Regions from separate parts of the Shewanella piezotolerans WP3 genome, predicted to be linked through region 2. Evidence: predicted binding sites of a transcription regulator. Region 2 holds the regulator's gene; each other region holds the start of a gene.
The links. Region 2 encodes MetJ, which represses methionine synthesis genes. Its sites were predicted from a motif close to TAGACGTCTAGACGTCTA; they were not measured.
Positions count from the first base shown of each region.

Region 1: SWP_RS04185 (methylenetetrahydrofolate reductase) is a predicted target of MetJ. The motif match lies at 2,743-2,760, and genes of this name have one in related genera.
Region 3: msrA (peptide-methionine (S)-S-oxide reductase MsrA) is a predicted target of MetJ. The motif match lies at 4,440-4,457, and genes of this name have one in related genera.
Region 4: metH (methionine synthase) is a predicted target of MetJ. The motif match lies at 3,451-3,468, and genes of this name have one in related genera.

Region 1 is NC_011566.1:951,323-958,945, forward strand. Features, by position in the region: gene SWP_RS04175 (acylase) at 1-223, shown strand, start outside; gene SWP_RS04180 (hypothetical protein) at 899-1,213, opposite strand; gene SWP_RS04185 (methylenetetrahydrofolate reductase) at 1,765-2,739, opposite strand; gene SWP_RS04190 (metal-dependent hydrolase) at 3,201-4,229, shown strand; gene SWP_RS04195 (SDR family oxidoreductase) at 4,292-4,957, shown strand; gene SWP_RS04200 (TonB-dependent receptor domain-containing protein) at 5,326-7,623, shown strand, end outside.
Region 2 is NC_011566.1:4,774,721-4,782,343, reverse strand. Features, by position in the region: gene SWP_RS20310 (conjugal transfer protein TraF) at 1-225, shown strand, start outside; gene SWP_RS20305 (sulfite exporter TauE/SafE family protein) at 247-975, opposite strand; gene metJ (met regulon transcriptional regulator MetJ) at 1,253-1,567, opposite strand; gene metB (cystathionine gamma-synthase) at 1,777-2,937, shown strand; gene SWP_RS20290 (bifunctional aspartate kinase/homoserine dehydrogenase II) at 2,953-5,346, shown strand; gene SWP_RS20285 (c-type cytochrome) at 5,552-6,127, shown strand; gene SWP_RS20280 (c-type cytochrome) at 6,138-7,208, shown strand; gene SWP_RS20275 (GFA family protein) at 7,302-7,623, shown strand, end outside.
Region 3 is NC_011566.1:2,735,334-2,742,956, reverse strand. Features, by position in the region: gene SWP_RS11780 (DUF2788 domain-containing protein) at 1-201, opposite strand, end outside; gene SWP_RS11775 (alpha/beta fold hydrolase) at 297-1,055, opposite strand; gene seqA (replication initiation negative regulator SeqA) at 1,324-1,881, shown strand; gene pgm (phosphoglucomutase (alpha-D-glucose-1,6-bisphosphate-dependent)) at 1,917-3,560, shown strand; gene msrA (peptide-methionine (S)-S-oxide reductase MsrA) at 3,939-4,418, opposite strand; gene astE (succinylglutamate desuccinylase) at 4,665-5,702, shown strand; gene SWP_RS11750 (thiamine pyrophosphate-dependent dehydrogenase E1 component subunit alpha) at 5,886-7,064, shown strand; gene SWP_RS11745 (alpha-ketoacid dehydrogenase subunit beta) at 7,068-7,623, shown strand, end outside.
Region 4 is NC_011566.1:993,552-1,001,174, forward strand. Features, by position in the region: gene metH (methionine synthase) at 1-3,339, opposite strand, end outside; gene SWP_RS04365 (histidine phosphatase family protein) at 3,583-4,089, shown strand; cobalamin riboswitch at 4,302-4,449, shown strand; gene SWP_RS04370 (ABC transporter ATP-binding protein) at 4,507-5,346, shown strand; gene SWP_RS04375 (FecCD family ABC transporter permease) at 5,339-6,388, shown strand; gene cobT (nicotinate-nucleotide--dimethylbenzimidazole phosphoribosyltransferase) at 6,443-7,471, shown strand; gene SWP_RS04385 (adenosylcobinamide-GDP ribazoletransferase) at 7,471-7,623, shown strand, end outside.

The DNA of each region.
Region 1 (7,623 bases), 1.6 Mb from region 2:
TTATGGTTCAAGCTGGATGATGGCGGTGAGCTTTACTGACCAAGGCCCAGTGGCTAAAGGCATACTGACATATTCGCAATCGAGCAATATTACGAGCCCACAGTTTAATGACCAAAGTGCGCTATATTCAACCAGCAAGCAGTTCCGTCCACTGTTGTTTACTGAAACTGATATTGCTGCTGCGGTTGAATCAACCCTTGAGCTAAGTTCGCAACAGCAATAAGTGCTTAATACCAATTGCATTAAGTATTTGAGCAGTTCAGAGCCCCTCAGCCTTTTCAATTCAAAGCGCATTGGTAAAGAAATGGTTATTCCCTTTTAAGCCAATGCAAAGCAGAAGTGGAAAGACTGAGGGGCTCACGTAGTGCGGCTGAGGTTAAACAAAATTGGCAAAACGCTGTATGCTTCGCTATGGGATTTGGATATACGACTAAATGGTCTATTTTGTTCCATACAAAATAAGACATTCCGGCCCTCCTTGGCGGTCAGATTTAGGAGGTACGAGACCAAGGATGGTCGAAGGTAGAATAATGCAGGAGCAATTATCGAGAGCGAAGCAGGATGCCAGAGCCGATAATAACTATTAGCTCAAATTCCACTACTTGCCTGCAGCGTTTTGAATTCCCGCTGAATGGTCAAACTTTTAATGTAATTGGTATAAGTTGTTTACTTAGTTTTTTGTTAAAGGGTTATGTTGTCTTTATTTGAATAGGCTTGTTTGAATAAGTCTAGATACAAAAAGGGAACGGTTAAAGCCGTTCCCTTTTTGTATGGATAATTTAAACATCATAAATAAATAGAATAGACTGCCAGCATTAACTCAATGTGTTAATTGCAGCCACAAGAAAGCGTAGCTAGTGCTGCGCTTTAGTTGCAATTTGGCTCGCTTGAGTAATCATTAATTCTTCAGCGAAAGCATCTGTTTGATCTGGGCTTGTTCTGCATCAGTTAGCATAGTCTCGTGGGCGACTTGCATGCTAGTTGGGCAACGGCTTTCATTGTCTAAGGCCTTGTCAAACACCTGGAAGTGGCTACCTGATACAGTCTGGTATTGGCAAACTAACAAATTCTGATCAGTTTTGGATTTGACTAAGTCAGCCGTTACCGCAGTATTGGGTGAGGCATGAACGCCGCCAATTGAGACAAATAAAGTCAGTGCAATAGCCGTTACTGTTTTCACTGCTGTAGCTAACATATTGGTTAAATTTTTCATCTGTCGCCTCTGCTTAATCATCCTAATTCGATAATGAATATAGCTGCAGAATGCTGTACCGTAACTTAACGATTAATTAACTGGTTAAAGAATTGATAAGAGACTGCAATCAGTAATACCAATCAGTATAAGAAGTTGATCTACTCAGAGCGTTTTTGGCACGCTAATTCAAGGCCGGCTAATTCAAAGTGAGTAATGACATAATGGTTATTCCCTTATGAGTTTATTCAACGCAGAAGTAGCAAGCCAAAAACACTCCTAAAGGCGAGTTTTAGCGGCTTTGATGCTGCGTTAATGAATTTGAACGTAGAATAACTATGCTCTTCATTCATTGCTAACCACATGGATGTGGTGAATGTCATTAATGCAGGAGCATATAATGACCTTACCTCAAAGTCGCTAAACTCTCGCTGAGCGATCAAATCTTTATACAGATTGGTATAACACTATGTTCGTGTCCCTTCGGGCAAGCTTAAGATGTGATTGAAATCGGAGAGTATTATGCCCCACGGGTTTATGAACACCGCGGGGCTTTGTCTTTACTGCAGTCGTTATCTGTTCAGCACAAATTGATCAATTTGATTTTGAGCTAAAGCTTGATTCATTGTGCCCTTAAGTAGCTTGTACATTAAAATAGAGGCATCAATTTCAGTTTTTCGATTGGTTAAACTTTCAATATTTAGTCCTAATGGGATATTAAGTGGTAGTACCGCCGCCAAAATCTTCAGTAGGTTACTGTGGTTAACTTTAATTGATTCATACAGAGGATCGTCGGCCGACAAAATACGCTCGCGAGTGGCTTCAGGAACTGATACACCTAACCAGTTGATAAATTCTAAGGTTTTAGCGCTACCACAGGGGGAAAATGTCAGAATTACCCGATTTGGCTTTATATTATTAAGCGCACATTCCTCAGCGTAGCTGGTTAACATATCGATAGTTGCTTGGGCGTTATACACCGCCTGGGTGATGTAGTACTCACAGCCTAAAGTGGACTTACCTAATAGGCGAATATGTTCATTTTTTTTACTTAAATGACGCTCTGCAATTGCCACTCCACCAAGGTAGAACTCTCTAGAGTGCTCGGCTAACACACGGTAAGCGTCATTTAAAGGCAATGAACTTGTTGCTTGAGTCGATGGCGAACCGACTAATACTAAATCTCTTACATTATTTTGATACCAAGCACGAGATAACCATTCATTAAAGCTCTGCTCATCAAGGCCTGCGACGCTCTTATAGGCGATAACAGGCTTGGCGGACTTTTGATTAAGCAGCTGCGCGTAGGTGCCTGAGTCATATGTGGCTTTAAACGGAAAAGGCCTAGGTGTATCAATTCGGCTAGTTTCATCTTGAATATCGTAAATAATTAAACCATCGAAACTTATCTCATCAAGACGGGCTAACAACTTATCTGCAATGGTACTGACCGATTCAAAATCTGTATCAATTTTAGGTGGGGTTGTACCAATAAAGTAGATCCCACGGTGATGATCGGACGAACGCTGTTTCAATGATTTTTTCATGTTTAGCCGTCTAGATGGATATTAGGTTCCATTGTGTCCTAAATCGCGACGATTGTTAAGGCTCAATAAGATAATTTTTTATCATGTTGAAATCAGTATGCCACTTTGGTTATTTGCTTAACTTTGCTAAGCCTCTGGTTTTTTATGGGGGAGCTGCGGCGATGGGCTTTACTCGGTGTTATTGATTTTACCAAGGGGGTGACCATTAGTGGTAATCAATGCCGTGATTAACATCCTTTAACTCCCACTGAATCATGAATCTACAGGTAGAACGGCGATAAATACCTTGTTTTGCTATGGCAAGTTTTAGGCTTAAAAGTTAATTAATTGCAGTTGAGGGCTCTACAAGAAATGTTTTGAGTCAATATCACGGTTGTTAATCAAAGTATTATAAGGTTAGTCTGTAGCGCACTCATTGTTGGTGGCTTGACCGCTAACTGAACTAACTTCAGAGAGGTTTTGTGGACTCGATTACTCAAGCGGCTTTAGGCGCAACAGTTGCAGGTGCAATTGCAGGCAGGCGTTGTAATGCCAAGGTGTTATTAGCAGGTGCTTTGCTCGGCACTTTGCCTGACTTGGATGTCTTTATCGATTATGGCGATGATATCAGCAATACGGTAAAGCACCGTGGCTTTAGTCACTCAATATTGATCTTACTGCCGTTTTCCTTACTTGTTACTGGCCTGTTCCAACGCTTTAAACCTCTCCCTGACTGGTCCTTTTCTCGATTGTGGTTGCTGGTCCTTCTTTGTTTAGTCACGCATCCTTTGTTGGATACCTTTACCAGTTACGGCACTCAGTTATTATGGCCGCTCCACGGCTACTACTCTTTATCGAGTGTCTTTATTATTGACCCGCTCTATACCTTGCCTTTACTTATCGCAATAGCCATTGGGTGGGCTCGCAAAGCGTCACTCAGTCGTTATTGTTTGATAGCGCTTGTGGCTTCCAGCGCTTATTTAAGTTGGAGTTTAATCGCTAAGCAGATAGTAGAAGAAAGAGCATATGCAAGTCTCAAGCTGCGTGGATTCAGTACCGAAAAGGTGTTTATTGCGCCCACACCGTTTAACACCTTGCTTTGGCGTGTTGTTGCATTAGATGGAGAGCATTATTGGGAAGGCTTAGCATCGGTGCTCGATAGTCATCCTGATATTGAATTTATCTCTCAATCTCGCGGCGAATGGCCGTTAGTCACTCAGCCTGAGCAGCTGGTGGCATTGCGCGATTTCACCGGTGATTTTGTCCGTTATGAGCAACTAAATAAGCAATTGATTGTGACTGATCTACGCTTAGGCATGTTTGGCAATCTGGCTTTTAAATTTCAATTTGGCAGTCAAGATGACAGCGGTGAATGGAGACTCCAAGTGCCAGAACGTTTACCGCAACCCAGTATTCAAGGTGAATTAAAGTTATTACGTGATAGGGCGTTGGGCGATCAAACGATCAATGCTAGCCTCGGCCTGTGTACCTTACCGTGCGCGAATATGTAATGCTCATTAGTGTTAATTTCGCGGTGTTTTCCGTTTAGTGATTTCTCAAATTTGGAGTAGATATGTCTCAAGCAGTCGTTATTACAGGTGCTAATCGTGGTATTGGTTTGGCGCTAGCCACTCTTTATTGTGCTCAAGGTCAAAATGTTTTCGCTTTATGTCGCCACTCATCTGCTGAGTTAGCTGCATTAAACGTTAACGTAGTGACCGATATTGATGTGGCGACGGACGCGGGGATTGCTAACATGAAGCAAGCTTTAGCGAATACCAGCATCGATCTATTGATCTGCAATGCTGGTATATTGCGCGATGAGAGCTTAACTAATCTCAACCTTGATACTATTCGTGCTCAGTTTGAAGTTAATGCAGTGGCGCCATTACGAGTCGTTGCAGCGTTAAAAAACCAACTGTCTAGTGGTGCAAAAGTGGCGATGATCACCTCTAGAATGGGCTCGATTGAAGATAACACTTCTGGAGGACGTTACGGTTACCGTATGTCGAAAGCTGCACTCAATGCCGCTTCTATGTCATTAAGTCATGACTTAGCTGCCCAAGAGGTTACGGTTGGCATCTATCATCCGGGTTATGTGCAAACTGATATGGTCAATCATGGTGGAGATATCTCTGCTAATGAATCCGCTAGCCGCATTGTCGGTTTAATCGAGCAGCTTGATATGAGCCAATCTGGTGTCTTTAGGCACTCAAACGGTCAAGTATTGCCATGGTAAGCGCAAATTAAAAAACAGAGAGTAATTATACCAATCAGTATAAAGATTTGATCGCTCAGCGAGAGTAGATCAACTTCTTATACTGATTGGTATTAGAGGCAGGGTTGTTTGTTATTTCGAAACAGCTGACTCTGTCTTCAGATTTTAGTGTCAATACTATTTTATGGTGATTGAACGGCAATGGCGTCGACCACGATAGCCGCTTTGCATACTTGAACTTTGTATGCTTGATGTGAATTTTAGAGCATTAGTCAGATGTTTTTATAACATTAGATCTTCATATGTAAATTGTAAGTGATAATCATTATCATTCAGTTGTTTTTTCTTTATACTCGCCGCCATCTTTTCTTATCTATGAGAATACTCTGGTGTTATCACGTTCTATTAAGCTGTTTTCATTATCTTTTCTTGCTCTATCGATTCAGTCACATGTTTATGCACAAACCGAAGTTTCGGCAATGGACTCAACCTCTAACACACAAACAGCCAAAATTGATGCGACAAACAAGGTACTCGGCGCACCTAAAGTTGCAGCGATGGAGGTTATTGAAGTCACTGGAAGAGCTTATCGACGAGGGTTAAAACTGGCGCCACCGGGCACAGCGGTTATGACCATGAAAGAGGTCGAGGAGCAGCAATCAACGCAGTTTGCAGAGCTGGTTGACCAACTCCCCGGTGTCAATATTGATGGCGGGACGCGTGTGGGCGGGGAGCGCATTAATGTGTGGGGTTTTGGTGATGAAGAAGACCTTAATCTGTACTTAGACAATGCTCCTCTAGGTTTTGAGCAATATCGTTATGGTTCGTTTTTTGTTGATCCTGACTTGATCAAACAGGTTCAGGTGATAAAAGGTGCGCATGATGTTCGCTCTGGTAATGGTGGTTTTGGTGGTTCCATGTATGTTACTAGCAAAAGCGCTGAAGACTTTTTAGATGCTGGAGAGCATTTTGGCGCTCGTCTTAAAGGGGGCTACAGCGACAACAATGACGAGAAACGCAGCTTAATCAGTGTATATGGGCAATTTAATCGTCACCTATCTGCCATTGTGAATTACACCTATCGAGATGCAAATGATACAACGCTGGGCAATGGTATTTGGGGAGACAATGTCGCTGAAGAGGGGCAGCCTCCTGAACTTGATACTGGTGATGAAGCTAAACTGCGCTACTCTGGCTACCGTCAAAACAGCTTATTAGCAAAAATTGACTTCGACTATGGCGACCATTTGATGTCACTGTCGATGACTGATTATAAAGATGAAGGACAAAAACCTTGGGCAAACCGCCGTGGTCAAATGCCCACGATTAGTGATTACAACATTAAAAAGTACGGGGACTATGAAACTGCGCTGTTTGCAACGACGGCTCATAATACCTATAAAGACACCAACTACTCATTAAATTACCGCTATACACCAAATAATGACTGGATAGATACTCAGCTAGTCGTGTCAACCAGTGATAACCAGCGACATTGGGTACGCCCTGATATCGCATGGGAAAAAATGTACGTCTCTGTGGGCAATTTTGGTCATGAATCTTGGCTTGATTACAAACGTTCATTTGTTGATATTAATAATACCAGTTGGTTTGGCGATAATAGTCTGCTGTTAGGACTTCAATACCTAAGTTCAGACCGCGACTCATTGGTGTACAACAAAACTTATGAAAAGAAAGAAGCCAAGAATTTTGGGTTGTATACGCCTTATTATCAACCCAGTGGCAAGCAGCAAACGTCTAGTGCTTATGCCGAGTTTAATTACCGGATTAATGATCAGCTTGCAGTAAAACCTTCAATTAGATATGACTACATCCGCAGTGAAGGCAAGGGCAACTTGGCCGCAGATTATAACGATCTCTCAGCGGGTCATGATTATAGCGCAGTGTCACACTCTGGCGTTTCCCCCCGCTTAGGAGTCCACTATGAGTTGAGTCAACAGACGCAGTTTTATTTTGACTACGCCTATACGTTACAAGCTCCGGTTATCGACGATATCTACACTGTACAATACGCTAAAGCGAGCAAGGCTATCACCTCAAGCCGTGATCTTGAGGCTGAACGATTACATGCTTATAAACTGGGGCTTACGCAGTTAAATAGTGGCTTATTGGCGGATAACGACACCTTGTCTACCCAGCTTACCCTCTATTACCACAAAGGTGAAAATGATGTCGCGAAACGCTCTGGTGTAAACTCAGTAGAGCAAGCACAAGGTTATAATACTAACCTTGAGGGTTATTATAATCAGGGGGCTGATTTAGTCGTTAACTACCGGTATCAAAACCTGTTTGCTGATTTGGATGCCTCCTACATAACGGGTAAACATGATGGTAGCTTGAAAGACTCAACTGGCGAAGATGAATATCTAGCAGATCTCGCCCCAACGAATATCGGTTTAAAACTTGGCTATTACCTAACAAACGACTTAATGTTTGCTTGGCGGGGTAAGTGGTATGACAGTAAATCGGAAGATGAAATGCCGACTGAAAGTAGCTTCAGAACGGATCAACCGACAGATGCTTATTTTGTACAGGATCTCTATATTGCCTTTAGCGGAGAGTCTGGTGCGTTAGATAATTGGGAAGCCTACTTAACGGTAAAAAACATAACCAACCAGTACTATAAGCCTTATATGGGCGATGGTGTGGCGGCGGCAGGTCGTGAC
Region 2 (7,623 bases):
GAGCTAGATGGTACTCAGTATTGGCGCGTTGGTGGTGAGGTCAGAGCATTTGATTGGATGTCACTACGATTGGGTTACCGTCATGATATGAAAGACTCTACTGCCAATATTTACTCTATCGGTTCTGGTTTTACCATTGGCGAATCTTTCTTCCTAGACTTTACTGGAATGTTTGGCAAAGATGAAGCTTTAGGTGGGGTGCTGCAGACCTCTTATCATTTCTAGTATTAAGAGCCATATCGATAATTAACTTAGTTCGATAACAGACTTAATCGTCAATATAACTGCACTTACACTACACAAGACCAGAGTGAAAGCTCTGGTTTTTTGTTTATCGACCTTGCCAACCAGTCTTCCTGCCACTACATAGCCGAGTATAACTGACGGCAGTAACATCAAAGAAACCCACAGGTGTTCAAGTTTTAATAGGCCTGCGAACGCTAGAATGGCTAAAGCGATCATAGAGCTGAAGATAAAAAATGCTGATAGAGCCGCTCTAAACTGCGCTGCATCTTTACCGGCAAGCAGTATCGCCAGTGGCGGTCCACCAATAGCGGCAATATTGCCGAAGATCCCTGACAATACCCCTGCCATAAACAGTGTAAAGCGATTAACGGGTAGACTAAATTTGAGTAGACTGAAACCGACCGCTAAGGCCACAATAAAGGCAATAGCAAGCCCCAGAATTGCTTGAGGTGCCGTTAGAATCAGCATCGCACCTAAAATCCCGCCAGGAATGCGTCCGAGTAACGCATATTGCAGTCCATTGAACTCAAGCTGCCCTCGTTCTCTAAACAGCGTTAGTGCAGCGATTGAAAAACCCATCAAGATCACCGGAGCTGGCACAAGCGAGGGTTCGATAATATATAGCAATGGGCTGGCAACCACAGCTAAGCCAAAGCCAATTAAGCTTTGAGTTAATGCACCACAAAAAATGATCAGTGAAGCGAGAATAAGTGTGCTTGGATCTAACATCAGTATAGCCCTGTGATGGCTTTAGAACTCACTAAGGAAGTGCAGATTAATTAGGAGTGCAATGTCCAGCTAAGACAAATAGCGTAGATTAGAATTCAGTGACAACCGCGTGTAGTGCGGTATTAAGTCGCTATAGTCAAATACCAGATATTGCTAAATAGTTACCCGCATTTTTTTGCAAATTATTCAGCAAGAATAGCGCTGCACTGATAGAGAGCGCTATAAAATAAATCGAGGATCTCTTAAGACCCTCGATTTAATAATATAGTAATTCTAGTTATTCTAGTTCTTCCCACTCGATGCCCATTTCATCCATGAGACGCTTTACTTCCGCAGGCATGCTGTCAGGCTTATCTTTCGATAGGTCGCCATCATTTGGCAGAGGTTGACCTGTGTATGCATGCAAAAACGCCTCACAGAGTAACTCGCTGTTGGTGGCGTGACGTAAGTTATTCACTTGGCGGCGTGTACGCTCATCGGTAAGCACCTTGAGTACTTTTAAAGGAATAGAGACAGTAATTTTTTTCACTTGCTCATTCTTTTTTCCGTGTTCAGCATATGGGCTGATATAATCGCCGTTCCACTCAGTCATTGACTCACCTGTAATTTTAAAATGCGGGGCAGATTTTAACCCCTTATGCAGCACAGTCAAATTATTGCCTCTATTTTATGACAAATGCAAATAGATTTCTAAATGCTTGGACGTCTAAACGGCTAAATTGGTTGACGAGGGTGGATAGCTTAGGTACATTTAGACGTCCAGACATCCCTAATAAGAAAATGTAGAGAGAGGAGTAGTACATGACCGAGCGTAAACTAGCCACCGCTGCTGTGCGCCAAGGCATTGAGTCCGATACCCAACATGGTGCAGTCGTGCCCCCCATTTATCTCTCTACAAACTATTCTTTTGACGGTCACAAAAATCCAAGAGATTTTGATTACAGCCGTTCAGGTAACCCAACTCGCTCGATTCTCGGTGATGCAATTGCTGAACTAGAGAAAGGCTGTACTGGCGTTGTGACATGCACTGGAATGGCGGCAATTACTCTAGCGACAAGTTTACTCGGTCCTGATGACTTATTAGTGGTGCCTCATGATTGTTATGGTGGCAGTTATCGCTTATTTACTAATTTGGCTAAGAAAGGCCAGTTTAAGCTAGAAGTTGTCGATCAAACTGATGCCAGTGCATTAGCTGCTGCGATTGCCAAACAACCTAAGATGGTTTGGCTAGAAACCCCTTCAAACCCATTACTTCGGGTCGTTGATATCGAAGCTATTAGCGCAGCTAGTCATGAAGTTGGTGCATTAGTTGTGGTTGATAACACTTTTCTATCGCCTATCTTGCAGCAACCTCTCTTACTTGGCGCTGATATTGTTATTCACTCGACCACTAAATACATCAATGGTCACAGCGATGTAGTTGGTGGAGCCGTGGTGGCTAAAGATGAAGAGTTGGGTGAATTGTTGCATTGGTGGTCGAATACGCTAGGGCTAACGGGTGGTGCATTTGATAGTTACCTTACATTGCGCGGAATTCGAACACTTGCAGTGAGAATTCGTGAGCATCAGGCCAATGCCCAGCGAATTCTTGCTACTCTTAGCGCTCATAGTGCAGTGGAGAAAATCTATTATCCAGGTCTTGCTGATCATCCAGGTCATGAGATTGCCGCTAAACAGCAAAAGGGCTTTGGTGCCATGCTCAGCTTTGAGCTAAAGGGCGGCGAAGAGCAATTAGTCGCTTTCTTAAAAAATCTTAATTATTTCTCTGTTGCAGAAAGCCTCGGAGGAGTAGAAAGTCTAGTGGCAGTGCCTGCAACCATGACGCATCGAGCGATGGAACCAGAAGCGCGTGCAGAGGCTGGGGTAAAAGACACCCTTATCCGTCTGTCTGTTGGTATTGAAGATGCTGACGATCTTGTCGCTGATATTGAAGCTGCGCTTAATGCAGCTGTAGCTTGTTAATTAAAGGGGTTTAGGATGGCACGTTGTCACTTACATAAATTTGGTGGCTCCAGTTTAGCCGACGCAGACTGTTACCGTCGCGTTGCACATATTCTCCTGACACATGGTCATAGTGATGATCTTGTTGTGGTTTCGGCAGCAGGTAAAAGTACCAACTTTCTATATCGTTTGCTTGAGCTGAGCACGACTAAACAGCTTTGGCAGGAAGAGCTGCAGATCTTAATCAGTTTTCAGCAAAAGCTGATTGAACAGCTGTTATCTAACGAGCAAGCTCGTTCGTTAAGAGAGCGATTATCGAATGATAAGGCACAGTTGATCAGCTTACTTTCATTAACGGCGATCAATGATTACCAGAGCAGCCAAGTAGTGAGCTTTGGTGAACGTTGGTCATCACGCCTGCTCGCAGCTTTACTGCGAGAGTCCGGCGTTGCCGCATCTGATGTAGACGCACGCACTTTGTTGATTGCAGATGAAGGTGCAGTGCCCCAGATTAGATTACAGCAGTCACGTCAAAGAGTACAAAAGCTGATTGCTGAACATCCTAATGAGCGACTCATTATTACCGGTTTTATCTGTGCAAATGATAAAGGCGATACCTTGCTATTAGGCCGTAACGGTTCGGATTTTAGTGCTACGTTAATCGCAAGTCTTGCAGATATCGAACGGGTAACGATTTGGACCGATGTTGAGGGGGTGTTTAACGCCGACCCCAACAAAATTAATGATGCGAAACTATTGAGTAGCTTGTCATTAGATGAAGCGAATCGCTTAGCGCATTTAGGCTCACCAGTATTGCATAACCGCACTTTACAGCCGCTATTTGATACCCAAGTTAGCCTAGCAGTGCGCTCTAGCTATGCATCTCATACCGACTTTACCTTGATTGCACCTAAAAGCTCCTCAGCCAGCGCGCCCGTGGTAACTAACCTTAATAGCGTGTCACTGTTTAACATTCAGTTGAATGGTGTCTTATCCGATCTACTGAGCTTATTGACTGATTCAGGGCTCTATCCTTTAGCGCATTGGTCGCTGGCACAAAAACGCATTGAATTAACCGTTACGCTTGAGAATCAGAAACAAGTGCAAGCTCTGCTTGATGCCAATAGCGATGCATTGGGGATTACAGACCTTCAGATAAGAGAAGACCTAGGGCTGGTTGCATTGGTGAGTGCTGATGCGGATCTCTACCGTCGTGGCTTTGCCAGATTATTGAGTCGTAATGCTCGACCATTGTTTAATGACGGTATGAGTTTAGTGACATTGGTGCCACAGACACAAGTGAATTTGTTGACCCAGAAAGTACATCGCCGCTGTGCAGGCCCACGCAAACGTATCGGTGTGCTGCTATTAGGTGTTGGCAATATTGGTGAAGCATGGATCGATCTGTTTGATGGTGCGAGAGCTGCGTTAAACAAAGAGCTCGAGGCCAGTGTTGATTTAGTTGGGCTAGTGAGTTCACGTAAAGCTTTAATTAGTGATAAAGGCATCGCGCTTAATACTTGGAAAAGCGCATTTGAACAAGATGCTACGCCGTGGCAGTACAGTCATCTTTTTGAAGAGCTTCAAGGTCTAGAATGTGATGAAGTTGTGGCGCTAGATATTAGTGCAAGCGCTGATCTGACGTTACAATATCCTGAATTTTTTGCTCGTGGAATTCATGTTGTTAGTGCTAATAAGCTTGCAGGTTCTGGTCCACTACCTTTTTATCGAGAGTTGAAGCTGCAGTTAGGTAATCGCCGATTATTTTGGCGTTATAACGCCAGTTGTGGTGCTGGTCTGCCAGTACAACATGCAATTAATGACCTGCATAATAGTGGCGACAGCATTGAAGCGGTAGGTGGGATTTTTTCTGGCACTCTATGTTGGCTGTTTGAAAACTATGATGCCGTCAAACCTTTCTCTGAGCTAGTCGTCGATGCGCGTGGGCTTGGGATCACCGAGCCTGATCCGCGAGATGACCTTTCTGGTCGTGACATGCAGCGTAAACTGCTTATTTTGGCTCGTGAGATTGGTTTAGAGATAGAGCTTGAAGATATAGAGCTAAAATCCTTGGTTCCCGCTCATCTTGCAGAACTTCCGCTTGAGCAGTTTTTGTCGCGTATAAACGAATTAGATGAAGACATGCTACAGCAGTATCTTGCCGCAGTGGAGCAAGATAAAGTGCTTAGGTATGTAGCTGCTCTAGATAGAGTCGATGGCAAACTAAAAGCTGAAGTGAGCTTACAATGGGTTGATAATAGCCACCCGTACGCTAATTTAACGCCAGGCGATAATGTATTTGTTATCCGCAGCAAATTCTATCAAGACAATCCGCTTATTATTCGTGGACCTGGTGCGGGTCGTCAGGTTACTGCAGCGGCAGTGCAGTCTGATTTAGCACATATTTGTCGAGACTTACTGCAAGAGTAGTGACGCTTAGCAAGTCATAATGAATCAATAATGAGTGCATTTCTGTTTATGGAATGCACTTTTTTTATAGTGGCAATCCGTCCTATCAACTTCAGTTATTTGCCGTTCCATCAAAACTTCACTTACTTATTGAGCAAATAGGCAGATAAACGCTATTGTTAACATATCTATAGATGGAGGTGTGATAATGAAACGTGGATTCATAATGTCGGCTTTACTCATGTTGAGTACAGCATCTTATGCCGCTATGCCGCCTCAGGCTGCGCTGTGTGGCAGTTGTCATGGTCCTCAAGGGCAAGGTGTAGATCCTTTAGGTCCTCGACTGGCAGGGCTCCCTTCCGATTATATAGTTAAGCAGATTAAGCTATTTCAGTCAGGTAAAAGGCAAAACGTCACCATGCAACCGATGGCGATGACCTTGCAAGGAGATGCTATTGTCGCAGTTGCAGAGTATTTTTCTGCCTTTGACGTGCCTATGGTTACACCGCATTTACGTGGAGAGAAAGCAGTCTATAAAGACCCTACTGAGCAGTTAGTTTATCAGGGCGATTGGCAACGGGTCATTCCTGCATGTGTCACTTGTCATGGGCCTTCAGGGCACGGTGTTGGTGAGTTTCCAAGGCTTGCAGGACAGCAAGCTTCTTATATTAAAAGCCAACTACTGGCTTGGAAGGAAGATACCCGAAGTGGCGATCAGAACGGCGTGATGGCAACCATCGCTGACAAGCTCACGAGTGCAGAAATTGATGCATTAGCCAAATATTTTTCAGAATTGAAATAAGGAGTTAACCATGAAATCGCATCATTTAAGTTGGCTCGTTATTAGTCTGTCTTTCAATATGGGTTTAAGCGCAGTTGTACAGGCAGAAGCGCTACCTGATAAGCAGGTTGAGCTTAATGCTAAAGCTAAGCAAGAGGGGCAAACATACCTAACTCCGGCGCCATTAAGCGCTATTCCAGAGGGCGAATTTGGCGACAAGGTTCGTCTAGGTTATCAGCTATTTGTTAACTCTCAGCAGATGAGGGATGCGTACGTAGGTAATAATCTTAACTGCTCTAATTGCCATATGGATGCAGGGCGACGAGCGAATGCCGCTCCACTATGGGCAGCCTATTTTGCCTATCCCGCGTATCGAAAAAAGAATGATAAAGTAAACAGTTTTGAAGAGCGTCTACAAGGGTGCTTTACCTATTCAATGAATGGCAAACCGCCGGGATCGGCAAGCAAAGAACTGGTCGCTTTGTCGGCTTATTCATACTGGTTAGGAATGAGCGGTTTGATGCTGCAAGCTGGGGTTGATGGCGCGGTACCGGAACTATCTGACAGTGAACTGTTAAAGGGTGGAAAGCGCGATGAAATGCCCTTACCTGAGTCAATAAAAAATGTCATGACGCTTGAGCAGCGTGCTTCTTTACCGGGTAAAGGTTATCCGAAAATTGCCAAACCAGCGCAAGCTTATTCGCCAGAGCGAGGCAAGAAGGTGTATGTAGCTCATTGTCAGTCTTGTCATGGTGATGACGGGCAAGGTTATGAAACCTTAGGTGTTTACTCTTTACCGCCGCTTTGGGGCCCTCAGAGCTTCAATTGGGGGGCGGGTATGCATAGGGTCAACACCGCCGCTTATTTTATTTATGAGAATATGCCATTTGGTAAAAGTTACCAACTCAGTAACCAAGATGCTTGGGATGTTGCCGCCTTTATCAATGCTCAAGAACGGCCACAAGATCCTAGATTTAAGGGGGATATTAAAGCCTTAAAAGGTCAGTATCATAAGCATCAAGGCTACTACGGCAGCAGTATTAATGGCCATAAGGAGTTAGGCAGTAAAGCTTACCCTATCAATCCTAAACGCAGTGATTAACCCGTTTAATGCATAGTAGAAAATGAACAGGGTTCGCTAGCGCGAGCCCTTTTTGCTACATTGAACTTGGTTATGATATTTGGAGTATAGCGCTTGAAGCAAACACATATCGCAAGTTGCCATTGCGGCGCGGTGAAGTTATCTCTAAACCTCCCGCAAGGGGTGACAGACCTAAGGCGTTGTGATTGTTCTATGTGCCGCCGTCGAGGCACCATAGTGACTTCCGCAGAACTTGATGGGCTGGAGGTTGTTAGTGGTAATGACAAGCTATCGCTGTATCAATTTAATACTTTTACTGCTAAACACTATTTCTGCAGCATCTGCGGTATATATACTCATCATCAACGCCGTTCTAATCCAAATCAATTTGGTGTGAACGTGGCATGTATTGATGGGGTTAATCCTTATGAACTGA
Region 3 (7,623 bases), 2.0 Mb from region 2:
CCAAGTCATCTGTATAATCCCTTTTGCTATAAACCCGGCGCAGCCGAGAAATAAAACTAACCAAACAATGTATCGCCCAAACTTAGGGACTTTTCCCTGCTTGAGTACATCGTGTATGGCCATACCAATAAAAAAGAAAATGGCTGCAAAAAACAGGTTTAAGCCTAGAGCTTCAATCTGTTCCATATATTGCATTAACATCTACCATTCCTTCTGGCCAAAAAAAGTGGCGCGAATATACCACATAAGTTTTAAAGCGGCTAGACGATTTACACCTTTATAGCCCAATTTAAAGCTCATTTATTGGTAATGAAATCTTTAACCATACGGTTAAAAATGCTGGCTTTTTGAGCATGTAACCAATGGCCCGTGCCCTCAATAGTCTTTGCTTTAACTGTTGGGAATTGCTCAATTATAGCGTTTCGGTGTGCCGACGTAACATAGTCTGAGTCGCCGCCTCTAATAAATAGACAAGCTCCTTGGTATGGCGATGTGAATGTTGGCCAACTAATTATGTCGCTATAGCTTTGTTTTAAGCCGGTTAAATTCATCTTCCATTTAAAACCTTGGTCACGACGCACTAGCGATTTTAAAAGAAACTGAGCGGTACCTTCATCGATATCATGCGCACGCATATGTTCGAGTGCATCGCGTCTGTCTTTAATTTGGTTCAGCGGCATACTTTCGAGCGCTTCAAATACTTTATCATGGCGACTGTTATAGGAGACGGGGGCTATATCTGCTACCACCAGCTTGTTAACCAGGCCAGGGTAAGATAGCGCTGTCGCCATCGCTATTTTACCGCCCATGGAGTGGCCAACTAAAATAGCACTGTTAACTTTTAGGGTTTCAATGAGCCGCTTGATATCTTCAGCCAACGATAGGTAGGTCATAGAGGAGACTTTCTTACTACTTCCATGGTTGGCAACATCAACTCTCACGACGGTAAAGCTATCTTCTAAACTTTTACCAAGCGCTTTAAGGTTATCGAGATCTCCAAATAATCCGTGGATAAGAATCACAACCGGTCCATTGCCATTGGTCGTATAGTGCATTTTATGTCTACCGCTAAGATCAATTGGTGCAGATTGTGCCTGTATCCATAAAATAATCCAAGTCAGGTCACAAAATTGTCATCTCTTTGGTGCATTATTAAGCGCCTAATAGGGTTAACCGTCACTCTTTCTTATGCGGATCGCAGTTTTCAATTATTGGTGCTTTATCAAGGCTCTAAACCTCGTTACACTGAGGGGATAATTCGGGGCTGTAATATAGTCATTAATAACACCGAAACCAGTTTTCTACGTAAGGAAGATAAACGTTATGAAATATATCGAGGTTGATGAAGAACTTTACCGTCACATTGCCAGTAAGACTGAACATATTGGCGAGAGTGCTTCAGATATTTTACGTCGAATACTAGGGCTGCGCGTTGATTCAATTGCACAAACAGAGCCTGAAACCATCAGTCATCCAAGCTTGGAAGTCAACAAGGACGTGGTAGAAGCTGTCGTAGAACCTAAAGTAGAGCAAATAAAGCCAACATCAGACTTCATTGGGCTTATAGATGCAGATCTGCTTGCGGCTCAAAAGGGCGCTGTAGGACGTTTTTTATTTATACTCGACACGGTTTACCAATCGTCTAACAGTCAATTTCAGCAAGTGCTGCAGATCCAAGGACGAGACCGATTGTACTTTGCCACCTCAAAGGATGCATTACTAAAGGCCAGTAAGTCGGCTAATCCAAAAGAGATTGGTAAGAGTGGATTTTGGGTGACGACCAACAATAATACCGCTAAAAAACGCACTATCTTGTCAGAAGTATTAATGCAATTTGGTACTGATGAAGAGCAAGTTGCTGCTATTACCAGTAAGATTTAATTTCAAAATATAACAGTAACTAAAGGAGCTAGTTTTTGGCTATACATGAAAGAGCAGGGCAGATTGCTGAGCAAAAGGATTTGGTCAACACTTCGAAATTAATAAGCTTATATTATCGTTTAAGCCCAAATGTAGCTGAGGTGACTGAGCAAGTGACCTTTGGCACTTCAGGACATCGTGGTAGTGCGATTAAACGCAGTTTTAATGAGGCGCACCTTCTCGCTATTGCTCAGGCTGTGGCAGATTACCGCCTTCAAGCTGGAATTAGCGGCAAACTTATTTTAGGTATAGATACCCACGCTTTATCTCAACCAGCAGCGATATCTGTTATTGAAGTATTAGTGGCAAATAAGGTTACCGTCGCTGTACATCAAAATGATGGTTTTACCCCAACGCCTGTTGTATCCCATGCCATCGTTTGCGCGAATAAAAATAATAATAACGATTTAGTCGATGGACTGATTGTGACTCCGTCGCATAATCCACCTCAAGATGGCGGTATTAAGTACAATCCTCCCCATGGTGGACCCGCCGAGGGAGATATTACCCATTGGATCCAACATAGAGCCAACGAATACTTAGCTAATAGTTTAGAGGGCGTTCAACACTGCGATTATAGCCGAGCGCTGCAGTCTGAATTTGTTATTCAAGAAGATTTTATTACGCCTTATGTCGACGATCTGGCTAACGTTATAAACTTGTCTGCGATTGCCGATGCTAAGCTACGTATAGGCGTTGACCCACTTGGTGGTTCAGGTATTGACTATTGGCTACCTATCGCTAAGCAATATGGCTTAGACATATCAATTGTTAACAATAAAATTGATCCAAGTTTCAGTTTTATGCCGCTGGACAAAGATGGCAAAATCCGCATGGACTGTTCATCTCCATACGCTATGGCCGGCTTACTAGCGCACAAAGACAATTATGATCTCTGTTTTGGCAATGATCCTGATTACGATCGCCATGGTATTGTTTGCCCTGGCACAGGGTTAATGAATCCAAATCATTTTCTTGCTGTTGCTATCGATTACTTGGCAACGCATAGGCCTCATTGGAACGACAACATGCTAATTGGTAAAACATTAGTGTCGAGTGCCATGATTGATAAGGTATGTGACATGCACGACAAGCGTATGTCTGAAGTACCGGTTGGCTTTAAATGGTTTGTGGAAGGTCTTGCAAATAGTACATTTGCTTTTGGTGGAGAAGAGAGCGCTGGTGCAGCTTTTTTAAGGCTCGATGGTAGCACTTGGTGTACAGATAAAGACGGCTTTATTCTTTGTTTATTGGCAGCTGAAATATTAGCAGTTACCGGTAAAACGCCACAGCAACGTTACCTTGAACTTGAGGGCGAATTTGGTCAAAGTTATTACCAGAGGATTGATAGCCCAATTAGTTTAGAGAACAAGGCTAAACTGAGTCAGATCACTGTAGAGTCGATATCCGCGACATCACTTGCAGGCGATGTTATTACCCAAAGGCTCACCCATGCGCCAGGTAATAACGCAGCAATTGGGGGGATCAAAATCTCTACTCGTAACGGTTGGTTTGCTGCTCGCCCTTCAGGTACTGAGGCGCTATTTAAACTTTACGGAGAAAGCTTTGTTAGTGAAGAGCATTTGCAGCTTATATTAGCTGAAGCACAGCAGATAGTTGAGCAAGCTTTAGTTGGTTAGTATCAGACTCGTAAACAAAAAAGGCGCCAAATGGCGCCTTTTTTTTAAGATATTTTTGCTTAAAATATTAATACCAATTGCATTAAGTATTTGACCAGTTCAGAGCCCCCTCAGTCTTTTCAATTCAAAGCGCTTTGGTAAAGAAATGGTCATTCCCTTTTAAGACAATGCAAAGCAGAAGTGGAAAGACTGAGGTGCTCACGAAGTGCGGGTTTCAAAACGTTGTATGCTTCATTATAGGATTTGGATATAGAATAACTATTAACTCAAATCCCACTACTTGCCTACAGCATTTTGAATTCCCGCTGAATGGTCAAACTTTTAATGCAATTGGTATAACAGCTAATCTTAAAGGTAATCGAGTGAACTATACCCAGTTTAGAAGCTAATATGACAGCTAGGTAGGTTGTTCTTAGCGAGATAATCTTGATGATAACTTTCTGCCTCATGGAATTGCTCAATAGGCACAATTTCGGTGACTATTGGCTTCTTGCCCCACTTTTTACTGTCTATTATCGCTTGTTTTGCAAGCTGTGCTTGTTCCTGTTGTAACGTATCGTGAAAAAATATACTACTACGGTATTGATCGCCGATATCATCACCCTGCTGATTTACGGTTGTCGGGTTATGGTTTTGCCAGAATATTTCTAACAGAGTATTGAAAGAAACCTTGCTTGGATCGTATTCAACTTGAACGACTTCAGCGTGGCCAGTAATTCCAGCTTTCACGTCTACATATGATGAATATTGATTGTCTCCACCCATATAACCACAGACACAGTTAGCCACACCGTCTACTTGCTTGAAAAAATATTCAACACCCCAAAAACAACCTGCACCGAATGTAGCTAAAGCCATGTCGACTCCTAAAAATATTGTTAGCCGTTTGGATGGCTAGATGTCTTCATTGTGTTTTATGTTTAGTTGCAATGCAAGCACAAATTAATCTAGCTGATTACTTGTTGAACTAAGACTGTAAATTCGTTGCCTGCTAGAGGTATATTTCGTGCTAATATCCAGTGCATTAGCGCCGAGGTGGCTTGGTTTAAATGGATAATCAAACTTACGTACAGCGCACTGACAAGTATAAATAAGGAGTGATTTGTGTTTCATGAATTGAAGCAGTCTAAGGATTTTCTCGCACTAACGTTGGCTCATCCTCAGTATCTTTCTGAGAGCTTTGAATTTGACTTAGGTGAGCATACACATGTTGAAGTGTGGGATACCGGCGTTATTGTGTTTTCGCCAAAGCAGGCTAAGCACAGTAAAGATATAGTGCTGTCCTGTGCGGTGCATGGCAATGAGACTGCGCCGATCGAACTTTGTAATGCATTAATCACTCAGATCTTGTCCGAAGAGTTAACACTGGCGCAGCGGGTAATGTTTCTAATTGGTAATCCTGCAGCTATTCATAATGGTACCCGCTTTATTGATGAGAATTTAAATCGTTTGTTTAATGGCGCACATTCACGTGATGAAGGTTTGTGTAATCCAGAGCGCATTCGAGCCCATAAGTTAGAGCAATATGTCGATAGGTTTTACGCCTCACAGTCCGGTGAAAGGCAGCGTATACACTATGATCTGCATACAGCTATACGCGGCTCAAAGCATGAAAAGTTCGCTATATATCCTTATCGACCGGGTCGAAAGTACAGTCGAGAGCAGATAATGTTCCTTGAGTCTTGTGGCGTAAACACCATATTGTTCCATCATGAACCGACAACAACCTTTAGCTATTTCTCGTCTGAGAACTATCGAGCAGATGCCTTCACCATCGAATTAGGAAAAGTATTTCCGATGGGGCAGAACGATATGACGCGTTTTATCGCCATGAAAGAGATGTTGACTTTGTTGATGACGGGTAAAGATCTGCAACTGCCAGAGTTTGACCTTAAACGATTAAATCTTTATCAAGTCTGCCGTTCAGTTAACAAACATTTTGACGACTTTGAATTCAATTTTACTAATGACGTTGAAAACTTTACCGCGTTTCCTAAAGGTTATACGTTAGCGAAAGAGGGCGGTAAGGCGGTTAAGATTGAACATGAGTTTGAATCTATTGTATTCCCTAACGCCAAAGTGCCAGTGGGTCAACGTACAGTGCTGATGTTAAAGACTGCAGACGACAGCAATTTAGACTAAATTCAAACTGAATAACTGTGCATGTAAACCAATATATACATGCAAGGAAGCGCTTAGTTGTCTTTTGAGAGATGGGAAGTATTGAGAGTTAGTTTACGTTAACGTAATGTTCTTCCCGCGTATTAGAATAGATAGATGCTTCTTTTTGACATTTGGAAGCATCATAAATAACAAGAGCACATTATGAGCAACGCAACAACAAATGCTGAGACTGTCCATCGTGTAAGTTTTTTAGATAAAAATGCTATCGCGATCCCCATCCTTAAAGTATTACAAGCAGATGGTACCGCCTATGAGGGAGCAGTATTGCCTGTCATAGATGAAGATTTAGCTAATAAGATCCATGATACTTGCGTATTTACGCGGGTTATCGACGAGCGTATGTTGGGTGCGCAGCGTCAAGGGCGAATTAGTTTTTATATGACATGTACGGGTGAAGAAGCCTCAATTATTGGTAGTACCGCAGCGCTTGATGACGGTGATGTTATTTTAGCCCAATACCGTGAACATGCAGCGCTGCGCTATCGGGGATTCACGACTGAACAGTTTATGAACCAAATGTTCAGCAACGAAAAAGATTTGGGCAAAGGTCGTCAAATGCCGATTCATTACGGCAGCGAAGCACTTAACTACCAGACCATCTCTTCGCCGCTAGCGACGCAGATCCCACAGGCAACTGGTGTTGCTTATAGTTTGAAAATGCAAAAAAAGCGTAACATTGCTATTTGTTATTTTGGTGAAGGTGCAGCTTCAGAGGGAGACTTTCATGCCGGTCTTAATATGGCGGCAGTCCTTAACTCGCCAGTAATCTTTTTCTGCCGTAACAACGGTTACGCTATTTCCACGCCAACTGAAGAGCAGTTTTCTGGTAACGGTATAGCGAGTCGTGGTCCAGGCTACGGCATGCACACTATTCGTGTTGATGGCAACGATATGCTTGCGGTATTGGCAGCTACACAACAAGCGCGGGCTTATGCGTTAGATAACAATGCGCCAGTTCTTATTGAAGCGATGACTTATCGTTTAGGCGCACACTCTTCATCAGATGATCCGTCGGGCTATCGTTCAAAAGACGAAGAAGCAAAGTGGCAGCAGCATGATCCTGTAAAACGTTTTAAGTTATGGATGATCAACAAAGGATGGTTAAACGAGAAACAAGATGCTGATCTATATGTCAAATATCGTGAAGAAGTGTTAGCCGAACTTAAAGTTGCTGAAAAGGTGCCGTTACCGCACTTAGATGAACTTATTCAAGATGTGTATGACAAGCCAACGCCTATTCTTGAAAAACAGTTAGCTGATCTAAAGTCACATATCAAAAAGTATCCAGAAGCCTATCCAAAAAGCGCAGGGAGAATCTAAGCTGTGGCAGAGATGAATATGTTGCAAGCCATTAACGAAGCCCTGAGCTCGGAAATGGAAGCTGATAAAAAAATGATGGTATTTGGTGAAGACGTCGGTCATTTTGGCGGTGTTTTCAGAGCAACTTCGGGCCTACAAGAAAAGTTTGGTCGTGATCGCTGCTTTAATACCCCACTAACAGAACAAGGTATCGCTGGTTTTGCAAATGGACTCGCATCCAATGGTATGACTGCAGTCGCTGAAATACAATTTGCAGATTATATCTTTCCGGCAATCGATCAGATTGTCAACGAAAGCGCAAAATTCCGCTACCGCAGTGGCAATGAGTTTGATGTCGGTGGATTAACTTTCCGCACACCTTATGGCGGCGGTATCGCTGGCGGTCATTATCATTCTCAATCACCTGAAGCCTACTTCACCCAAACGCCAGGACTTAAAGTGGTTATTCCTCGTAACCCTGAGCAAGCCAAAGGTTTGTTGATTGCTTCTATACGAGATAAAAATCCAGTCATATTTTTCGAACCCAAACGACTTTACCGTGCCTCCGTAGGTGAAGTAC
Region 4 (7,623 bases), 1.6 Mb from region 2:
GTCAGCCAAACATTTGAGCATAATGGCGCTGTAATCATCGTGTTCCGCTTCAAAGCGTGCCACATGTTCATCAATACCGTGGCCTGCGGTAACGGCAAAGCCGCCCATGTAATCGGCAACGCCTGAGTCTTTTGGTGCAACAAAATCGGCCAAACAGAAATTGTCGTTACCGACACGCTCAATCTGCATCCGCAGGTGATGAGTGGTCATCTCCAATTCAGTGCGACTCTCATCGGTATACAGCTCAATATCATCGTGGTTAACGGTGTTAGCTGGAAACAGTCCGATAACGCCTTTGGCTGTTAGCCACTTTTCACTGATGATTTTTTGCAACATCGCTTTACCATCACTAAACAGTTTTCGCGCCTCTTCGCCTACGACTTCATCATCTAAAATCTGTGGAAAATGACCATGTAGCTCCCAGCTTCTAAAGAAGGGGGTCCAATCGATACGTTCAACTAAATCTTCTAGTGGGTAGTCATCAAAGACTTGGCGCCCAAGTTGATTCGGCACGAACGGCGTATAGTTTTCCCAGTCATGTTGACAGCGGTTTTCACGGGCCGCTTCGAGAGAGGTGATCACTTTACGCTTGGTTTGCGACAGACGCTTTTCGCGCATTACATCATATTCTTGATAGGCTTCATCAATTGTTGCTTGGCGTGTATCGTTATTGATCAACTTCGACACCATAGGTACGGCGCGTGAAGCATCAGCAATATAGATTGCACCTTCAGGTGAGTGAGGCGCGATCTTGACGGCAGTATGGATTTTAGAACAGGTTGCGCCGCCAATAATCGATGGAATAGTTAAGCCCGCTTTATGGAAGCTTTTAACGTTATGTACCATCTCATCTAGACTTGGGGTGATTAGCCCTGACATGCCAATAATATCGACATTTTCAGCCTTGGCGACTTCAATGATCTTCTCAACTGGCACCATAACGCCTAAATCAATCACTTCATAGCCATTACAGGCGAGTACCACACCAACAATATTTTTACCAATATCGTGCACGTCGCCTTTAACCGTCACCATCAAAATTTTGCCGTTAGACTGACCGGCGACTTTTTCAAGTTCAATGTAAGGGTTGAGGTAAGCCACGGCTTTTTTCATCACTCGTGCTGACTTTACCACTTGTGGAAGGAACATTTTGCCAGAGCCAAATAGATCGCCAACGATGTTCATGCCATCCATTAACGGCCCTTCAATCACATCCAATGGTCGGCTGGCTTGTATGCGTGCTTCTTCGGTATCTTCATCAATAAAGTCGGTAATACCCTTGACCAACGCATGAGCTAAGCGCTCATTAACTGGTTTTGTACGCCACTCTAAATCTTCCTTCTTGGCGACTTGGTTGCCGTCACCCCGGAACTTTTCGGCGACTTCTAACAACTGCTCAGTGTTACTTGAGTCGCTAACGGTGCAGGGCAAGTTCTGTACAATGGCTTCAACCCGCTCTTTAAGTTCGGGGTCAATGTCATCGTATATCGCTAGCTGTCCGGCGTTAACAATGCCCATGTCCATACCGGCTTGAATTGCGTGATAAAGGAATACAGCATGAATCGCTTCTCGTACCGGGTTATTGCCACGGAACGAAAAAGACACGTTAGATACACCGCCAGAGATCATTGCGTGGGGCAAGGTACGTTTAATCTCGGCAGTGGCTTCAATAAAGTCGACCGCGTAGTTGTCGTGTTCCTCAATTCCGGTCGCAATGGCAAAAATATTCGGGTCAAAGATAATGTCTTCTGGCGGGAAGCCTACTTTGTCGACCAGCACGTTATAAGCACGAGTACATATTTCTACTTTACGCGCTTTAGTGTCGGCTTGGCCTACCTCATCGAATGCCATTACGATGGCGGCGGCGCCGTATCGTTTCACGAGTGTGGCTTGTTCGATAAACTTCTCTTCGCCTTCTTTTAGCGAAATAGAGTTAACGATGCCTTTTCCTTGAATACACTTAAGGCCAGCTTCAATCACTTCCCATTTAGAGGAGTCGATCATGATCGGTACCCGAGAGATATCTGGCTCTGAGGCAATAAGGTTGAGAAATTTATGCATGGTATCGCTACCATCGAGCATGCCTTCATCCATGTTGATATCGATGATCTGCGCGCCATTTTCGACTTGATCGCGGGCGACACTGAGCGCTTCTTCATATTCGCCGGTTTTAATCAGGCGTAAGAATTTAGCCGAGCCAGTAACGTTAGTGCGCTCACCAACGTTTAGAAATAGTGAATTCTCATCAATCGTCAGCGGCTCAAGCCCTGATAAGCGGCAAGCCACTGGAATATCTGGCAGCACTCGAGCAGGGTGTTTGATAACGGCTTCGCGGATAGCGCGAATATGGGCAGGGGTTGTACCACAACAACCGCCAATAACATTTAAAAAACCTTCCAGCGCCCATTCTTCGATCACTTCACTCATCTGCTCTGGTGTTTCATCATAACCACCAAACTCATTGGGAAGACCTGCATTAGGATGTGCTGAGACAAAACACTCAGAGATTTTGGACAGCTCCTCTACATATGGGCGTAGCTCTTTTGGCCCTAATGCACAGTTAAGCCCGATAGTTAGCGGTTTTACGTGACGCAGTGAGTTGTAGAACGCTTCTGTTGTTTGTCCAGTAAGCGTGCGACCTGAGGCGTCTGTAATCGTGCCAGAGATCATAATCGGCAGACGAAAACCTTGAGCATCGTACACGGTTTCAATGGCAAATAACGCGGCTTTTGCGTTGAGGGTATCAAAGATGGTCTCAACCATAATGATGTCTGCACCACCGGCAATCAATGCATTTATTGATTCAATATAGGCTTCAACAAGCTCGTCAAAACTCACATTACGGTAACCTGGGTCGTTAACATCTGGGCTGATTGAACAAGTTCGGTTGGTCGGGCCAAGCACACCCGCAACGTAACATTGGCGGCCTGTTTCGGCTTCAACTTCATTGGCAGCTTCACGTGCAAGGCGAGCACCTTGTAAATTTATCTCCGCCGAATGTGCCTGCATATCGTAGTCAGCCATGGCGATTCGGGTTGCGTTAAAGGTGTTGGTTTCGATGATGTCTGAGCCAGCCAAAAAGTAATCTTTGTGGATTTGCTTAATAGCTTCTGGCTGAGTGAGCACCAACATGTCGTTGTTACCCTTTACATCACAATGCCAGTCTTTGAACTGTTCACCGCGAAACTGCTGCTCTTCAAATTTGCGATCTTGGATCATGGTGCCCATCGCACCATCAAGCAGTAGGATCCCTTCCTCTAACTTTTTAGTCAGTACTGCTAAAACCTTGTCGGCAGTTTCTTGTGTGTGCGGGACTGGGCTCAGGGTATGTGTTGCCATAAAAAATTCCTACCAAATACAGAGTCGCAAAATATAAAATGCAGTAACCTTGTCCATTCTTATCAACTACAAGCTAGCATTACTAGCTTAAGTTATTTATGTTTGGACATTTATACGTATAGACGTCCATAATACGTGAGTCGCTAGCGAAAGTGCAACCCCTAAAACCTGATACTTTTTCACTTGGAATACGTGACGGTTTACTTGTAAGTGACTGATAAATATAATTGGTTGGAATGTTAAGTGCAGAATACGAAGATAGTTTTACTGCGTCATGGAGCTTGTGAAGGCGGTAATGTTTTACGTGGCCATACGGATGTTGTGCTGAGTTTAGCTGGAAAAGAGCAGCTAAATGTGGCGTTTTCGACACTTAAAAATAGTAAAACCTGTGATTTGGCTAAAAACAGCAAGATAGATCTGGTGGTGAGTTCACCATTACTGCGCTGCTCAGAGCCTGCTCGCGCTTTCGCCATACAACACAATATAGATTTTGTTGAACAGTCTGGCTTTATGGAGCTTAATTTTGGCGATTGGGATGGGCAGCTTTTCACTGAACTTTATCAGCAATTTAGTGAACAGCTAGATGCCTATTGGGCAAACCCATGGCAACATACGCCGCCAAACGGTGAAACGATGCAAGCTTTTGAATCTAGAATCGACAATGCTTGGGACGCTTTACTTGAGCGACATAAAGGTAAAGTCATTGTGCTCGTGACCCATGGAGGAGTGATTAGGCACTTAATGGCTTAATCACTCGGGCTAAAACAGTGTGCAGGGATCTACAGCGCTCTTAAATTGCCCTATGCCGCGACTGTGGTTATCGATGCGTTAGATGATGGTTGCCAGCGTTATTTAACCCTTAATTGGGGACTGGAGTAGCGAGTAGTTGATCAAGTGCAATGCCTTATTGGCTTTGCATGATAAACTGTCACATTATTACCTCAAAAATGAGGTAAACCACACAAACTAAATTTGAGTTAGGTGCCTAATCGCACAAATTGGGAACCGGTGGCCGAAAACGGCTAATGAGTCCGGACTGTACCCGCAACTGTATGGGAGTGAATTCGTTTTCGCCCCAAGTCAGATACCAGCCTAACTTTGCCATATTGAATAACTTGAGCGGGCGTCTCAAGGGAGTTTATTAGCACATGCTTTGCAGTTTATTGAATGTCTAATCAGCCATCTGAAACAGTCCTTACTGTTAGCGGCTTAGGCTGGAAATTACAGGGTCAGCCCATATTATCAGACGTCGAATTTAGCTTAGCTAAAGGGCAGATGCTGGGAGTTATTGGACCCAATGGTGCGGGCAAATCCAGTTTGCTGCGCTGCCTATATCGCTTTATCAAGCCGACAAGTGGTGAAATTCATTTATTTGGTCAACCAATCTCTGTGTTATCGGCAAAAGCGTTTGCTAAGCAGATTGCGGTAGTTCTGCAAGATACGCCGCATCATTTTGAGATGACCACAACTCAGCTTGTCAGTCTTGGTTTAACGCCCCATAAAAGTGCGTTTGAATTCACCAGTGCAGAAGACCGGGACGTTGTCGCTCAAGCTTTAGTTAAAGTGGGTTTGGTAGATAAAGCTAATCAAGCTTATGAAAGCTTATCGGGTGGAGAGAAACAGCGAGCGCTGATCGCTCGGGCAATTGTTCAACGACCACAGCTATTGATATTAGATGAGCCAACAAATCATCTTGATATCCGCTATCAAATCCAAACCTTAGAGTTACTGCACACACTTAACATTACGGTTATCACCTCTATTCATGATCTCAATCTCGCCAGCGCCCTATGCGACGAGTTATTACTTCTTGATAAAGGGCGCTGTTTGGCAAAAGGTTCGCCCAAAGCAGTGTTAACGGAGCAGCGTATTGCGGAAGTATTTGATGTGTGCTGCGAAGTTAGGCCACATCCACAACATGGTAATCCGCTTATCAGCTATTTCTACGGCTATGATCCGCGCAGTATAACGCACCAGGGGATAGCTGACGGAGCGACAGATGCCTAACACTTTATCCGTTACAGCACAGACAAAATGGCAGCAGTCTTATCAATTACTATTGCTAATTACGCTATTGCTAATCGCTGTTATTACACCGTTTGCCGCAACCAGTTTTGGTGCAGCAAATATCTCAGCAAACGATGTGTTACAGGTATTTGCTCACAAAGTTCTCGGCTTAGGTGAAAACCAAGGTGTTACTGAGCGGATTATTTGGGAACTAAGATTACCGCGAGTGCTGCTCGCATTTATTGCTGGAGCGGGTTTATCTATTGCCGGTAGCGTGTTGCAAACAGTCACTCGTAACCCGTTAGCCGATCCCTATCTTTTTGGGATTTCCTCAGGAGCATCGTTTGGCGCGGTGGTGGTGCTGACCCTCTTTAGTCAAAGTATTTTGTGGCTTAGCTTACCACTTGGCGCCTTTGTTGGAGCCAGCTTGTCGGTGCTGATGGTGCTTAGTTTATGTGGGAAAAACCTATCAACACAGGTGGAGCGCATGCTGTTATCTGGTGTTGCAACCTCCTTTATGTTTGGCGCTATGGCGAGTTTAATGCTGTATTTCTCCAGCCCTCAAGCCGCCGCATCGGTGCTGTTTTGGAGTCTCGGCAGCTTTGCTAAAGCAAGTTGGTCTGGGTTGATTTTACCCGCCGTTATCGTGTCGATTAGTACACTCGTTATTCTGCTATTTAAGAGGCAGATCATAGCGATGCGAGCGGGAGATGAAACTGCACACACGTTGGGGATTAATGTAGGACGATTGCGCTTATCTATGTTGTTATTGTGCTCGCTTATTACGGCGATATTGGTTGCCAATTGTGGTGGTATCGGCTTTATCGGATTAATGGTGCCTCACACGGTGCGTTTACTTTTCCCTGGTCGCTATCCATTGCTGTTAACTGCAGCGATAGGCGGGCTATTCATGGTATGGGTAGATGTATTGGCGCGCACAATATTGAGTTATCAAGAGCTTCCTGTTGGGATTATCACATCGGTGATGGGAAGTGTGTTTTTTCTGTTTATTTTAAGCGCCCGCAAAGCAAAGCGAGCGTAAGTTAATTGTCGTTTTATTTCCCTTTTTGGGGATATGTCGGGAGCATAAGGTTAAATGTTTAATATTAAGCCATTGAGTTCAGAGTTTGAAGAAGCAATTCAGCAGAAAATTGATACTAAAACTAAACCTTTAGGCGCGCTTGGTGATTTAGAAGGGCTCGCTCTGCAAATAGCCAAAGTGTTAGGTAAAGATAACCCTCAAATTAACAACCCAAAAATGATGGTCTTTGCCGCAGATCACGGTATTGCCAGCTCGGGTGTATCAATTGCACCCAGTGAAGTGACCGCCCAAATGGTTAGAAACTTTATGGCGGGTGGGGCTGCTATCAACGTATTTACCCGCCAGGTTGGTTTAGAGCTTGAGGTCATAGACTGCGGAGTATTACAACCATTCGATAGTGACAGTGGGGTGATTGATCAGCGTTTAGGTGCGGGAACAGGCCCTATTCATAAGCGTGCCGCGATGACGCTTGGTGCGGTAAAGCAAGGTTTTGAAATGGCTGCAGATCGCATTCAGCTGCACCATCAGAATGGCTGTAACCTGATAGCGCTTGGTGAAATGGGTATTGGTAATACCTCTTCCGCTGCGGCAATTATGTCTGTATTAACGGGAGTCGCTGCGAGCGATTGTGTGGGCCGAGGCACAGGTATTGATGCTGCCACATTTAAGCGTAAACAGATGTTAATAGAACAGGCTGTGTTACTGCATCATAGCGAGCTTGATGATCCAATGCAGGTATTGGCTTGCATTGGCGGCTTTGAAATTGTGCAGATGACAGGCGCTATCTTGGCCGCTGCTGAGCGTGGCATGTTAGTGGTTATTGATGGCTTTATTGCTTCGGCCGCTGCGCTGGTGGCGGTCAACATTAATAGTCATTGCCGAGATTATATGATTTTTTCCCATCAGTCTGATGAGAAAGGCCACTATTTGATGCTCGAATATATGCAAGCCAAGCCATTACTTAATTTAGGCTTGAAGCTGGGAGAGGGCACTGGTGCGGCATTGGCTTTTCCGCTGATCCAAGCCGCTGTTAATTTTTATAACCAAATGGCGAGTTTTGAAGACGCAGGGATAGAAATTTAATGCAGTCTTGGCGACAGCAACTCAACCTGTTTCTTATCGCTATGGGGTTCTTTACGCGGATCCCTATGCCAAAATGGGTTGAGGTCGATGCAGAAAAATTAAATCAAGCCAGTCGCTATTTTGGTTTAGTTGGCACTCTGATTGGTGTGCTT